2 regions of the Duganella sp. BJB1802 genome follow, and region 1 is predicted to be linked to the other one. Evidence: predicted binding sites of a transcription regulator. Region 1 holds the regulator's gene; the other holds the start of a gene.
What was found. The regulator FliA, encoded in region 1, starts transcription of late flagellar genes. The targets are predictions, from matches to a motif close to CTAAAGTTTNNNNNNNNNNNGCCGNTA.
Positions count from the first base shown of each region.

Region 2: the regulator FliA is predicted to act here: its motif matches at 4,508-4,534, upstream of HUX88_RS21295 (flagellar protein FliT).

Region 1 is NZ_JABWEF010000019.1:85,242-91,777, forward strand. It holds gene flgC (flagellar basal body rod protein FlgC) at 1-134, opposite strand, end outside; gene flgB (flagellar basal body rod protein FlgB) at 137-562, opposite strand; gene flgA (flagellar basal body P-ring formation chaperone FlgA) at 721-1,416, shown strand; gene flgM (flagellar biosynthesis anti-sigma factor FlgM) at 1,525-1,839, shown strand; gene HUX88_RS25465 (flagella synthesis protein FlgN) at 1,848-2,324, shown strand; gene motD (flagellar motor protein MotD) at 2,336-3,112, opposite strand; gene HUX88_RS25475 (flagellar motor protein) at 3,114-3,860, opposite strand; gene HUX88_RS25480 (RNA polymerase sigma factor FliA) at 3,842-4,573, opposite strand; gene HUX88_RS25485 (antiactivator of flagellar biosynthesis FleN protein) at 4,617-5,414, opposite strand; gene flhF (flagellar biosynthesis protein FlhF) at 5,407-6,536, opposite strand, start outside.
Region 2 is NZ_JABWEF010000014.1:65,860-72,395, forward strand. It holds gene fumC (class II fumarate hydratase) at 1-1,122, opposite strand, end outside; gene HUX88_RS33010 (FimV family protein) at 1,278-2,795, shown strand; gene HUX88_RS21290 (aminotransferase class I/II-fold pyridoxal phosphate-dependent enzyme) at 2,896-4,122, shown strand; gene HUX88_RS21295 (flagellar protein FliT) at 4,184-4,462, opposite strand; gene HUX88_RS21300 (HDOD domain-containing protein) at 4,625-5,452, opposite strand; gene HUX88_RS21305 (bifunctional 2-polyprenyl-6-hydroxyphenol methylase/3-demethylubiquinol 3-O-methyltransferase UbiG) at 5,593-6,213, shown strand; gene HUX88_RS21310 (CsbD family protein) at 6,333-6,524, shown strand.

The sequences.
Region 1 (6,536 bases):
CGCGCGCGGTAGGCCTCGCCGCTGGCGCTGGTGGCGCTGTCGGCGTTGGCCAGGTTGGACGCCACCACGTTGAGCCGTTGCGCCTGGGCGCTCATGGCCGAACCTGAAACATTGAAAATATTAAACAGCGACATGATCAGCTACCTCCCTGTATCGCCGCCATCATGGTTTTGATCTGGGCGTTGATTGCGGTGATGCCAGCCTCGTAGCGGATGGCGTTGTCGGCGAACTGGTTGCGTTCCACATCCATGTCGACCGTGTTGCCGTCGACCGCGCCCTGCACCACGCCGCGGTACAGCAGCGGCGTGCCGTCCGCCATCGTCGTACCGTCTTGCAGGGGGTTGGGGTAATGCTTGCTGGCGGTGGTCTTCAAGGTGGCGTTGGCGCTGGGGCTGGCCTTGTCCAGCGCGGCCTGCATGGCGCTGGAAAAATCGATGTCGCGGGCCTTGTAGTTGGGCGTGTCGCCGTTGGCGATGTTCGAGGCGAGCACGCTCTGCCGCTGAGAGCGCAGGCTCAGCGCGGCTTCGTTAAAGCGCAGGTAATCGTCGAGTTTCCCAACCATGGCAGCTCCCAATGGACGCACTTGTTATGACAGGATCGATGATACGGAGTTGCCGGCGGTAACGATCCGGCGATAAGCCACTGCTTTTCGGTCCTATTCAAGGCTTCAAGTCCAGGCTGCCAGACTATGATGGCAATATTGAAGGGGACTCACACGCCATGAAACGACTGCTCATCACCGCCGCCCTGCTGGCCCTGTTGCCGGCGGCCCACGCCCAGCAAGCGCCGCTGCGCCAGGACGCCGCCGCGCTCAAGCGCAGCGTCGAACAATTCCTGCAGGTGCAAAGCGGCGGCCTGCCCGGCCAGGTGACGGTCGCCGTGGGCGCCATCGACCCGCGCATGAACCTGGCCGCCTGCCCCGATCCGCAGGCCTTCTTCATGCCCGGCGCGCGCGCCTGGGGCAAGACCACGGTCGGCGTGCGCTGTGCGACACCAACGGCCTGGACGGTATATATTCAAGCCACGGTCACCGTGGTCGGCGAGTACATCGCCAGCGCCGCCCCGCTGGCCCAGGGCCAGGCCATCGAGGCCAGCCAGCTGGTGACCTTGAAGGGCGACCTGACCGCGCTGCCGGCCGGCATCGCCACCGACATGGGCCAGGTGATCGGCCGCAGCACCAATATTTCACTGCCGCCGGGCACCCCGCTGCGCCTCGATACGCTGCGCAGCAAGCCGGTGGTGCAATCCGGGCAACTGGTGCGGCTGGTTTCCAGCGGCAACGGCTTCAGCGTCTCGGCCGAAGCCCGCGCCATGAGCACGGCCGGCGACGGCCAGGTGGTCCAGGTAAAAACTTCCGGTGGGCAGCAAATCACCGGGATCGCCAAGGCGGGCGGACTGGTGGAGGTGGCGTTTTGACGGAACGCCGGGGATCTTGCGGTAAAGCAACGCTAAAGTTTTGCGCGCGGCCGCCGTTATAGAGTCAGATCCCGGAGTTTCGTACTCCTACCAGAGAAGGATAATGCTGTGAAAATCAACGATACATTGAAGAGCACGACCGGCTTGCCGTCGTCGACCCCGGCTTCCACCTCGACCGCGCGCGGCGCGGACAAGGCGGCCGCCCCGGCGACACCCGCAACGTCCGACAACGTGCGCCTGTCGCCGCAAGGCCAGGCATTGGCGGCCAGTGCGGCCGGCGGCGCCAACGCTGTGTTCGATACCAAAAAGGTCGAGCGCATCAAGCTGGCGATTGCCGACGGTCAGTTCCAGGTCAACTCGGAAAAAGTGGCGGATGGCTTGCTGGATACAGTCAAGGATCTGCTGCACTCTCGCAAACGATAGGTCTTACCATGTCAACCGCTACCCCGCTGAACAGCCTGCGCGAAGAAGAACAGATCATGACGACCCTGCTGGGCGTCCTGAAGCAGGAACAGCAACACCTGGTGGCGGCGGAAATCGACGGCCTGACGGCGGTCACCACGAAGAAATCGGCACTGGTCACGCAGATGACCCTGTTGTCGGCCCAGCGCCACCGCGCCCTGGGCAAGGCCGGCTACCCGGCCGAGGAAGCCGGCATGGATGCCTGGGTCGCCGCCAGCGGCGCCGACGCCGCCGAAGCCACCGCCCTGTGGCAGGCGCTGCAGCACCACGCGCGCGAAGCCAAGGAACTGAACCGCATCAACGGCATGCTGATCAACAAGCAGATGGGCCACACGCAAGGCGCGCTGCAGGCGCTGCGTCCGCAATCGGCCGGCGCCAACAATTTCTACGGCCCTGGCGGCCTGTCCACCACCCTGCCCCGCAGCCGCGGATTCCTGGCCGGCTGATCCAATTTTATCTATTGCTGGGCCGGCGCCTGCGTCGGCACTTCCGTCACCGTATCCGGAATACCGGACAAGATCGTGACCGCCACGCGGCGATTGCGCGCGCGGCCGATCGGATTGTCGTTCGACGCCACCGGCACGTTCGAGCTGAAGCCCACCGCCGTCAACCGTCCCGGCGCCACGCCGGCGTCGATGAACAGCCGCACCACGCTGCTGGCGCGCACCGCCGACAGCTCCCAGTTGGACGGGAACAGCGCGTTGCGGATCGGCTGGTTGTCGGTGTGGCCCTCCACCTGCACATTGTGGTCGTCGTTCTTGAGCAGGCCGGCCACGGCGCGCAGCGCCTCGGTCGATTCGCTGGTCAGGCGCGCGTCTCCCGGATCGAACAGCACCGAGGCGTTGATCTCGACGCTGACGCCGCGGCTGTTCTGCGTGACGCGCACCTTGCCCTCCTTGACCAGCGGCGCCAGCGTGGACAACAAGTCCTGCGCCAGCTTGGTCATCTGGGTTTTTTCCTTGCGCAGCAGTTCGGCGTGGCGGCGCAGGTTGGGATTGGGGATGGGCAGGTTGGGCACCTCGGTGGTGACCGGCTTGGCCGAGCCGGCGCCGCCGAAGGCGTCCCCCAGCGCGACCGACAGCACCTTGTAGCGGCCGATGTTGACCACCGAGATCGCGTACATGACGACGAAGAAGGCGAACAGCAGCGTGATGAAGTCGGCGTAGGAAATCAGCCAGCGCTCGTGGTTCTCCGGCTCGTCGTCGAACTTCCTGCGCGCGCGGCGGTTCTGCATGTCAGTGTTCCCGCATCAGCGTGGCGATGCGCTCGTCGATGACGCGCGTGTGGTCGCCGGTGGCGATGTCGTAGAACACGGCGGCGGCGATCTCCTGCTGGTGCACCGCCTGCGTGACGATGGCCTTGAGCTTGTTGGCGATCGGGTAGAAGAACAGGTTGGCCAGGCCGACCCCGTAGATGGTCGACACGAAGGCCACCGCGATGCCCGAGCCCAGCTTGCTCGGATCGGTGAGGTTCTCCATCACGTGGATCAGGCCCAGCACCGCGCCCAGGATGCCGATGGTGGGCGAATAGCCGGCCGCCGATTCCCAGATCCGCACCGCCTGGCGCTCCTCGGTCTCGTAGGCGGTGATCTCGGTGTCGAGGATCTGGCGCAGCTTGTCGGGATTGATGCCGTCGACGATCAGGCGCAGGCCCTTGGTGTTGAACTGGTCCTTGGACGAGAGCATGTAGCGCTCCAGCGACAGCAGGCCGTCGCGGCGCGCCGCCAGGTTCCAGGCGTTGATGTCGCGCGCCAGCACGGCGCGGGTGTCGGCCGGCGGCGCGAACACCAGCCGCAGCATGCGCACGCCGCGCAGGAAGGTCTTGAAGCGGGTCTGCAGCATCACCGCGCCGAAGGTGCCGATGACCACGATCGCGAACGCGGCCGGCTGCAGCAGCGAGCCGAGCTTGCCGCCCTCGAGCGACTGGCCGACGACGATGCCGGCCAGCGCCAGCAGCACCCCGGCTACGCTGGCCCAGTCCAAGACCGCTCCCGGAGTGAGGCGCGCAAGCGCGCCACGGCCTGCGTATGCAGCTGCGATACGCGCGATTCCGATACGCCCATCACGGCGCCGATTTCTTTCAAGTTGAGCTCCTCTTCGTAGTACAGCCCCATCAGGATCTTCTCGCGCGGCGGCAGCGCGTCGATGGCGTCGATCACTGCCTGGCGGAAGTCGCCGTCCAGCAGCGAGCGCAACGGATCGCTCTCCTCATCCGAGCAGTAGCGGTCGAGGAAGCTGTCGTTGCCGTCGTCGTCGTGAAAATCCTCGTAGTACACCAGCTGGTGGCCGCCGCCGTCGGACAGCATTTCCTGATAATCGGCCAGCGACAGCTTGAGCATCTTGGCCACCTCCGACTCGGTCGGCGGATGGCCGAGGCGCTGCTGCAGCGTGCTCATCGCGGTCTCGATCTTGCGCATGTTCTGGCGCATCGAGCGCGGCAGCCAGTCGCTGTTGCGCAGCTCGTCGAGCATGGCGCCGCGGATGCGCAGCACGGCGTAGGTTTCGAACTGGGCGCCATGCGTGTCTTCGTAACGGCTGATGGCGTCGAGCAGGCCGATCATCCCGGCTTGCACCAGATCGTCGACTTCGACGCTGGGCGGCAGTTTCGCCTTCATGTGATGGGCCAGGCGTTTGACCAACGGCATATGCTCCGTCAGCAAAGAATCCTTGTCCACTTTCCCTTTGACCGTGTACATAGCCTGTTTATTATTGATTAAGCGCTAAAATTGTCATGCTCCCTTAACGGAAAGATGGCGAGCCGGCCAGCGCGAAGCGGCCCGCCAGTTGACGGAACGCGACCGAAGCCCCGGCCAGCGGAAACGCATCGACCACCGCACGCCCCAAGCGTGCGGCGCGCTGCAGATATTCGTCCGCCGGCACCGATCCCATCGAAACGAGGTTCACCGCGAGGTATCGGCTGGCCGCCTGTGCCATGTTATCGTATACCACCTTTGCTTCCGATTCGGAAGCCCCGGTGACCACAATTCCGAACGGCCGCCGTCCCAGCTCCTGGTTCAGGCGCTTGATCATACTGTACGCGGCCTTGATCGAGGTAGCGCTATTCGACACCTGCACCACGATTTCCGAGCTGGCCATGACCGGCACCGGGAAGGCCACGCCGTCGAACTCGCCGTCGACGATGACGATGCCGGTCTGCTTGGCCAGCACGTCGAAGGCCTTGGCCAGGCGGCGCGTCTCGTCCGGACCGCTGCGCGGCACGCCGCGTGTCATCGACGCCACAGAGAACCCTTGCGGCACCTGGTGGATCACCTGGTTGAGCGCGCACTCCTGGCGCGCCACGTTGAGCAGGCTGGCGCCGCCGTCCACGCCCAGGCGCGAAGCCACGCCGTGGGCGCTGGCGCAGGCGTCCACCAGCAGCACGTCGTTGCCGGCGCGCGCCAGCGAGGCGCCCAGGTTGACCAGCATGGCGCCCTTGTCGTCCTGCGGCGTGGCCGACAGGAAGGTGACGATGCGGGGCTGCGGCCCCGCCAGCATGCGGCGCAGGCCCTCCGCCTGGTCGAAATCGAAATTAGCCAAGGTGCACCTCGCGCAGCGCTTGCTCGTTCTGGCCGTTGCTCATCAGCAGAGGCAGTTCGGCGTCCAGGTACTGGGTGTTGACGACGTCGCGTTTCAACTTGAAAGCGCGGTCGATCAGGTAGGCCGGATCGGCCAGGTGCAGGTCTTCCGGCACGCGCTGGCCGTTCGACACGTAGAACAGATTGAGCTTCTGGCGGATCACCACGTCGAGCACGTTGCCGATGGCGGCCGCCTCGTCGAGCTTGGTCATGATGCAGCCGGCCAGGCCGCTGCCTTGATAGGCACGCACCACTTCGTTCAGCGTTTCCTGGGTGGCCGTCGCGTTCAGGCACAGCAGGCGCTTGACGTCGGAGCCGGCGCCTTGCAGCATCGATACCTGCTCGGTCACCATCTGGTCGCGCTGGCTGACGCCGACCGTGTCGATCAGTACCGTGTGCTTGTTCTTCAGTTCCTTCAGGGCGATGCGCAGGTCGGCCTCGTCCTTCACCGAGTGCACCATCACGCCGAGGATCTTGCCGTAGATGCGCAGCTGCTCGTGGGCGCCGATACGATAGGCGTCGGTGGTGATCAGGGCCAGCTTGTCCGGGCCGTGGCGCATCACGCAGCGCGCGGCCAGCTTGGCGGTGCTGGTGGTCTTGCCGACGCCGGTCGGGCCGACCAGCGCGAACACGCCGCCCTGCTCGATCAGCGCGTCTTCGTTGGCCATGGTTTGCAGGTTGCGGGTCAGGACATTCTTGATCCAGCGCAGGCTGTCGGCGGCGTCGCGGTTGGCCGGCAGTTTTTCGATCAGGTAGCGCGCCAGGCTGGCCGAGAAACCGGCCGCCAGCATCTCGCGCAGCACGGCGGCCTTCTGCGGCTCGCGCGCCTGGGTGGTGCCCCAGGAGATCTCGGCCAGCTGGGTTTCCATCATGCCGCGCATGGCGCGGATTTCGCTCATCATGCCCTGCATCTCGGCGGCGGCGTTCTGCTTGGCGCTGGCGACGGCGGCGCTCACCAAGGCGGCGATCTGCTCGGCGTCGATCGTGGCCCTGGCCGGCGCCGGTGCCGGCACTGCGGCTGCGGCTGCGGCCTTGGTGGCGCTGGCGAACGACGAAGCGGAAGCCACCACGCGGCGCACCGGTT
Region 2 (6,536 bases), on a different contig from region 1:
CAGGCGCGCGCTTTGCAGGAAGTTGTGGGCGATCAGCGGCTTGTAGACGTTGAGCTCGAAGTTGCCGGAGGCGCCGCCCACGGTGATGGCGACGTCGTTGCCGAACACCTGGCAGCACAGCATGGTCAGCGCCTCGCATTGGGTCGGGTTGACCTTGCCCGGCATGATGGAGCTGCCCGGCTCGTTTTCCGGGATGGTGATCTCGCCCAGGCCGGAGCGCGGGCCGGACGCCATCCAGCGCATGTCGTTGGCGATCTTCATCAGCGCGGCGGCCAGCGTCTTGAGCGCGCCGTGCGCCGACAGCAGGGCGTCGTGGCCGGCCAGCGCGGCGAACTTGTTGTCGGCGCTGCGGAAGGGCAGGGCCAGCGTGTGCTCCAGCTCGGCGGCGATGCGGTGCGCGTATTCGGGGTGGGCGTTGAGGCCGGTGCCGACCGCAGTGCCGCCGGCGGCCAGCTGCAGCACTCCGGGCAGGGCGGTGCCGATGGCGCGCTCGGCGAAGTCGAGGTGGGCCACGTAGCCGGAGAATTCCTGGCCCAGCGTCAGCGGGGTGGCGTCCTGCAGGTGGGTGCGGCCGATCTTGACGATGTCGGCGAAGGCTTCGGCCTTGGCGTGCAGCTGGTCGCGCAGCTGGCGCAGCGCCGGCAGCACGTTGTTGGCCAGCGCCTGCGCGGCGGCCACGTGGATGGCGGTGGGGAAGATGTCGTTCGACGACTGGCCTTTGTTGACGTCGTCGTTGGGGTGCAGCTTGCGGGCCTCGCCGCGCACGCCGCCCATCAGCTCGGAGCCGCGGTTGGCCAGCACCTCGTTCATGTTCATGTTGGACTGGGTGCCGGAGCCGGTCTGCCACACGGCCAGCGGGAATTCGGTCGGATGCTTGCCGGCCAACACCTCGTCGGCGGCCTGGGTGATGGCGATGGCCTTGGCGCCCTCCAGCAGGCCCAGGTCCAGGTTGACGCGGGCGGCGGCGCGCTTGACGCTGGCCAAGGCGTGGATCAGCTCGGGCGGCATGCGCTCCGTGGAGATGCGGAAATGCTCCAGCGAGCGCTGGGTTTGCGCGCCCCACAGCTGGTGGTCGGGGACGTCGATCGGGCCGAAACTGTCACGTTCACTTCTGGTGTTCATGGTTTTTCCTTTGCTCGGGGATGGCAATCATGTGTATTTGCCAAGGTCCGTCCAGTGTAGCGCAGTCTGGAAAAATTAACCTAGGGCTACAAAACCGGGAAAATCAGCCGTTATAGCTGATACACTTTAAGAATTCGCGGCCAAGCGACCCCAACATGCAGCGCAACACTCTCCTGACCTCGATCCTTGCCGGCGCCGGCGCCTTATTGCTGGCCACCGCCGCCCCGGCGGCGGAGCTGGGCGATATCGCCGTGCGATCCTACATCGGCCAGCCGCTGGCGGCCGACATCGAGCTGGTGCAGCTGGCGCCGGACGAGGTGTCGGCGTTGCAGGTGCGCTTGGCGCAGCAGGACGTGTATCGCGGCGCCAACATCAGCATGAATCCGGCGCTGGGCTCGCTGCACATGGCCGTGGTGCGGCGCGACGGCCGCCAGTTCCTGCATCTGACCACCACCCGCGCCATCGATGCCGAGTATGTCCATTTGTTCCTGGAGCTGAGCGCGGCCGGGCGCCAGGATGTGCGCGCGGCGACCGTGTGGCTCCAGGCCGACCCGAATCCGGCGCCGCCGCCGTTGCCGCCCGTGACGGCGGCGCAGGCGGCGCTGCTGGCGCGGGCGGAACGGGCGGTTCAGGCGACTGCTCCGGCCCCGGCGCCGTCAACGGCCCCGGTTGCGCCGGTCGCCGCGCCAGTGCGGGACAGGACGCGGCCGGCGCCAATGCCGGCCGCGCATGAATCGGAAGTGGGCGAGCCGGGTGGCTTGCGGTCGTCGGCGGGATCGATGGCGCCGGTGCGGCGGCCGGCGCCGCTGCCTGCGCGTCGGCCGACTACCGACAAGACGGGCGGCGGCGAGGCGGATCAGGCTGGCGGCGCGGTGCCGCTGGGCGTGGCGCAGGCTCTGCTGCCCTTGCCGCCGCTGCCGCTGCCCAAGGGCGTGAAGCGGCCGGCGGCGCCGGCGGCGTGCGCGCCGTCGGGCATGAGCGCGAAGGAATGCGCGGCGCTCGATACGCATAGCATGGAGTTGTCCAGCAAGCTGGTCGAGCTGGAGGGCAGGGTCAAGCTGCTGCAAGGCGCGTTGGGCGCGAAGGGCGGGGCGGCCAGCGCGGCAGCGTCTGCTGCCTCTGGCGTCCAGGCCGGCGCGGCATCCGGGCATGGCGGCGCGGCATCGGTACACGGCAACGCGGCGGCGGGACAGGACGGGGCGGCGTCGGCTGCGTGGGCGGGCTCGGCACCCGTGATGGCTGCGACGGCGAGCTCCGGCGCGCACGCCAGCGGCAGCGCGGACGGCGCGGGACACGGGGCGGCGCAAAGCGCTGCGGCTTCGGCGCCGGCATCGGCATCGGCTTCTGCGGCGGCTGGCGGGGGAGAATCGGCCTCGGCCGAAGCGGACGTGCCGGTCAAGAAGGTGCGCGTGCTGCCCAAGCTGAAGTACAAAAAGGAAAAACCGCCGGAGCCGGCCGCCAGCAACTGGCCGCTGATCGCGGGCGGGGCCGGCGCGCTGGCGCTGCTGCTGGGCGCGGGCGGCTACTTCTATCTGCGCAAGAAACGCGGCAGCGGGCCGTTGAAGATCTGGCAGGGATTCCGCAAGAAAAAGCCGGCCGCCGAGGGCGAAACGCCGATGGAGGCGCCGCCGCTGCACGAGGTCACGCCGGAATCCATGATGGAAAAACAATAAAAAGGTAATAAGCTTATAACAAGCTCGCTCTTATCGGGCTCAGGCGATCTGGGTTATAGTGTTCGACGCCCACCGTCTTCCCCATTCCTGAAAGAGCCTTATGACCGCAGCAGATTTTCAGTCTCAGCATCACGAGCAATACCAAACTTTCAAACAACTTGGCCTGAAGCTGGACATGTCCCGCGGCAAGCCAGCCCCCGAACAGCTGGACCTGTCGAACGCCCTGATGGCGTCGCTGGACACCTACAAGGCCGCCGACGGCACCGATTGCCGCAACTACGGCGGCACCATCGGCCTGCCGGAAGCGCGCGCGCTGTTCGGCCAGCTGCTGGACGTGCCGGCCGCGCAGGTCGTGGTCGACAGCAGCGCCAGCCTGTCGCTGATGCATGACGTGATCGTCTACAGCCTGCTCAACGGCACGCCCGGCAACGCGCCGTGGGTGCGCGAGCCGGTGACCTTCCTGTGCCCGGTGCCGGGCTACGACCGCCATTTCGCCATCTGCGAAGCGCGCGGCATCAAGATGATCAACATCCCGATGACCGAAAACGGCCTGGACATGGACCTGGTGGAAAAACTGGTGGCCGAGGACGCCAGCATCAAGGGCATGTGGTGTGTGCCGAAGTACAGCAATCCGGGTGGCGTGGTGTATTCGGACGAGGTGGTGGCCCGCCTGGCGGCCATGAAGACGGCGGCGCCGGACTTCCGCCTGATGTGGGACGACGCTTACCGCTTCCACCATCTGGGCGAGCAGAAGCTGGCCGTGGCCAACATCCTGGAGGCGTGCGCGCAGGCCGGCAACCCGGACCGCGCGATCGTGTTCGCGTCGTCGTCCAAGGTGAGCTGGGCTGGTTCGGGCGTCGCTGCGCTGGCGGCCTCGCCGGCCAACATCGCCTGGTGGACCAAGCACGCCGGCATCCGCAGCATCGGCCCGGACAAGATCAACCAGCTGCGCCACGTGCAACTGCTGAAGGACCTGCCGACCGTGGAAGCGTTGATGGAACAGCATCGCCTGCTGCTCAAGCCGAAGTTCGACGCGGTGCTGGAACAGTTCGAGCGCTACCTGGCCGACGTGCCGGGCGTGTCGTGGACGCGTCCGCTGGGCGGCTATTTCATCGACCTGGTGACGCCGCCGGGTTCGGCCAAGCGCACGGTGGCGCTGGCCAAGGAGGCCGGCATCACGCTGACGCCGGCCGGCGCGGCTTTCCCTTACGGTAACGATCCGAAGGATAGCCATATCCGCATCGCGCCGAGCTTCCCGTCGCTGGACGAGATCACCCAGGCAGCGCAGGGTATCGCGCTGTCGCTGCGCGTGGCGCTGGCGAGCTGATCGCCGTGCGGACGTAAAAAAAAGCGCCCTCGGGCGCTTTTTTACATTGGGGCGGCGGTTTTTACTGACGCGCCATGCCCGGCACGTTGTTCAGCCAAGGTTCGGTGACGTCGCGGATGGCGCGGTCGTTGGCCAGGATCTGCTTGAGCAGGTCGATCTTGCGCAGGCGCGGGGCGCCGCTCAGGCTGGGCACGCCGGCGTCGGCCGGACGCGCGGCGCTGGCGCATTGCGCTTCCAGGCGGCTCAGGCCGTCCCAATCCCCCAGACGCGCGGCGGCAGCCATTTGATTGGACAGGCCGGCAATGTTTTCGTACATCGAGAGGACTTCGGTGGAGGTCATGTTCTCACCCTGGTTTAGTTAAAACGGATTACCGCATGTCCTGATTAACGTCGCCTTAAACGCGAACTTTAGGGTGTTTTGAAAAAATATTTGAAAAAAGTCGAAAAAAAAAGCCGCGCGGCGTAAAACCGGCGGCTTCCATGGTTTTTTAGATAAGCTGGATTATTTGACCAGCTCCTCCAAACCGGCGCTCAGTTCGTCCGGCGACGGCATTTCATCGATCAGGGCGTTGTCGTCCAGGCCCAGTTCCTCGGCCAGGTCGGCCGGGTAGCAGGCTTCGATTTCATCGTCGCTCAGCTGGGCCTGCTCGACGCGGGCGCGCCAGGCGGCCAGCGAGACCACGGCGGCCAAGCGGTTCAGTTCGCCGTTGTGGTGCGGCTCGGGGAAGGCCAGGATGGTTTCCGAGAAGGTCAGCGGGAACTTCCAGCGCTTGGCCAATTCTGCGCCGACATCGGCGAAGGTGAAGCCGAACGAGGCTTGCTCGGCGTCCAGGCGGCGCGGGTCCAGCGGGCCGGCCACCTTGTCGAGCGCCATCGCCTGCTCGGCCATCGCCGAGTGGATCACCAGCTGGCCGATGGCGTGCATCATGCCGATGGTGAAGGCGAGGTCGGTGTTTTCCTTGGTCTTCTTGGCGATCCACTTGGCCGACACCGCAGTGTGCAGGCTGTAGCGCCAGAATTGTTTGAGGTCGAGGCCGGGCACGGTCTTGAAACCGCTGACCAGGCCGGAGCTGATGACCAGCGTGCGGACGGTGACGAAGCCGAGCATCAGCACCGCATCCTCCACGGTGCCGATGCTGCGCGAGACGTGGTAGTAGGCCGAGTTGGCCAGGCGCAGCAGCTTGGCGCTCAGCACCGGATCCGTCGACAGTTTTTTCGCGATCTCTTCGGTCGAGACGCTGGCCTTGTCGAAACTGCTGATCAGCTCTTCCACGACTTTAGGCGCGGTGGGCAACGCAGTTGGATTCTGGAACAGGGCATCAAGTTTCATATTTATCTCCTGGGTAATTAGCGCGTTGCTATAGGCTAACTATATAGCGATTCCCAGAATGTATGAAACAATTTTGCGGGGCGAGCGTCTCTTTTCTGAGTCAGTAATCGCCGACATGAGCCGGCGTATATACTGGCGGCATGGAACCCGACCCTATCGAGCAGATCACGCAAACCACGCTGCAGCATTACGAGCGCAACGCCGAGCAGTTTTTCGCCGGCACCATCGATCACGATGTCAGCCAAAACATCGCGGCCTTGCTGGACGCGCTGCAAGGCCCCGCGCCATACCGCCTGCTGGACCTGGGCTGCGGCCCCGGCCGCGACCTGAAGACCTTCAGGGAGCTGGGCCACGAAGCGGTCGGCGTCGACGGCTCGGCTCGCTTCGTCGAGATGGCGCGCGCCTACAGCGGTTGCGAAACGTGGCGGCAGGACTTCGTCCAACTTGACCTGCCTGCTGGTTTTTTCGACGGCATCTACGCCAACGCCTCCTTGTTCCACGTGCCCAGCGCCGCGCTGCCGAAGGTGCTGCGCGACCTGCACGCCGCGCTGAAAGCCGGCGGCGTGCTGTTCAGTTCCAACCCGCGCGGCGACAACCGCGAGGGCTGGAACGGCCCGCGCTACGGCAGCTACTACGACTACGAAACCTGGGAACGCTACCTGCTGGCGGCGGGCTTCATCGCGCTCCAGCATTACTACCGCCCGCAAGGCTTGCCGCGCGACCAGCAGCCCTGGCTGGCCAGCGTGTGGCGCAAGGTTTGATTGCGGCCTTAGGTGCGCAAGCGCACGGAACGCCAGCCGGCGTCTGCCTATAGTGGGGACCTCGCATGCGGCACAACGCCGCGTGTCCTGTAGCTTCATCACCCACCAAGGAGTGCATCATGAACAAGGATCAAGTGAAGGGTACGGCGAAAGACATCGGCGGCAAAATCCAGGAAGAGGCCGGCAAGCTGGTCGGCAGCTCGGAGCAGCAAGCCAAGGGCCTGAACAAGCAAGCCGAAGGCAAACTGCAAAAAGGCCTGGGCGACGCCAAGGAAGCCGTCAAGGACATCACCAAAGGCAACCGCAACTAAGATCGTTGCGGG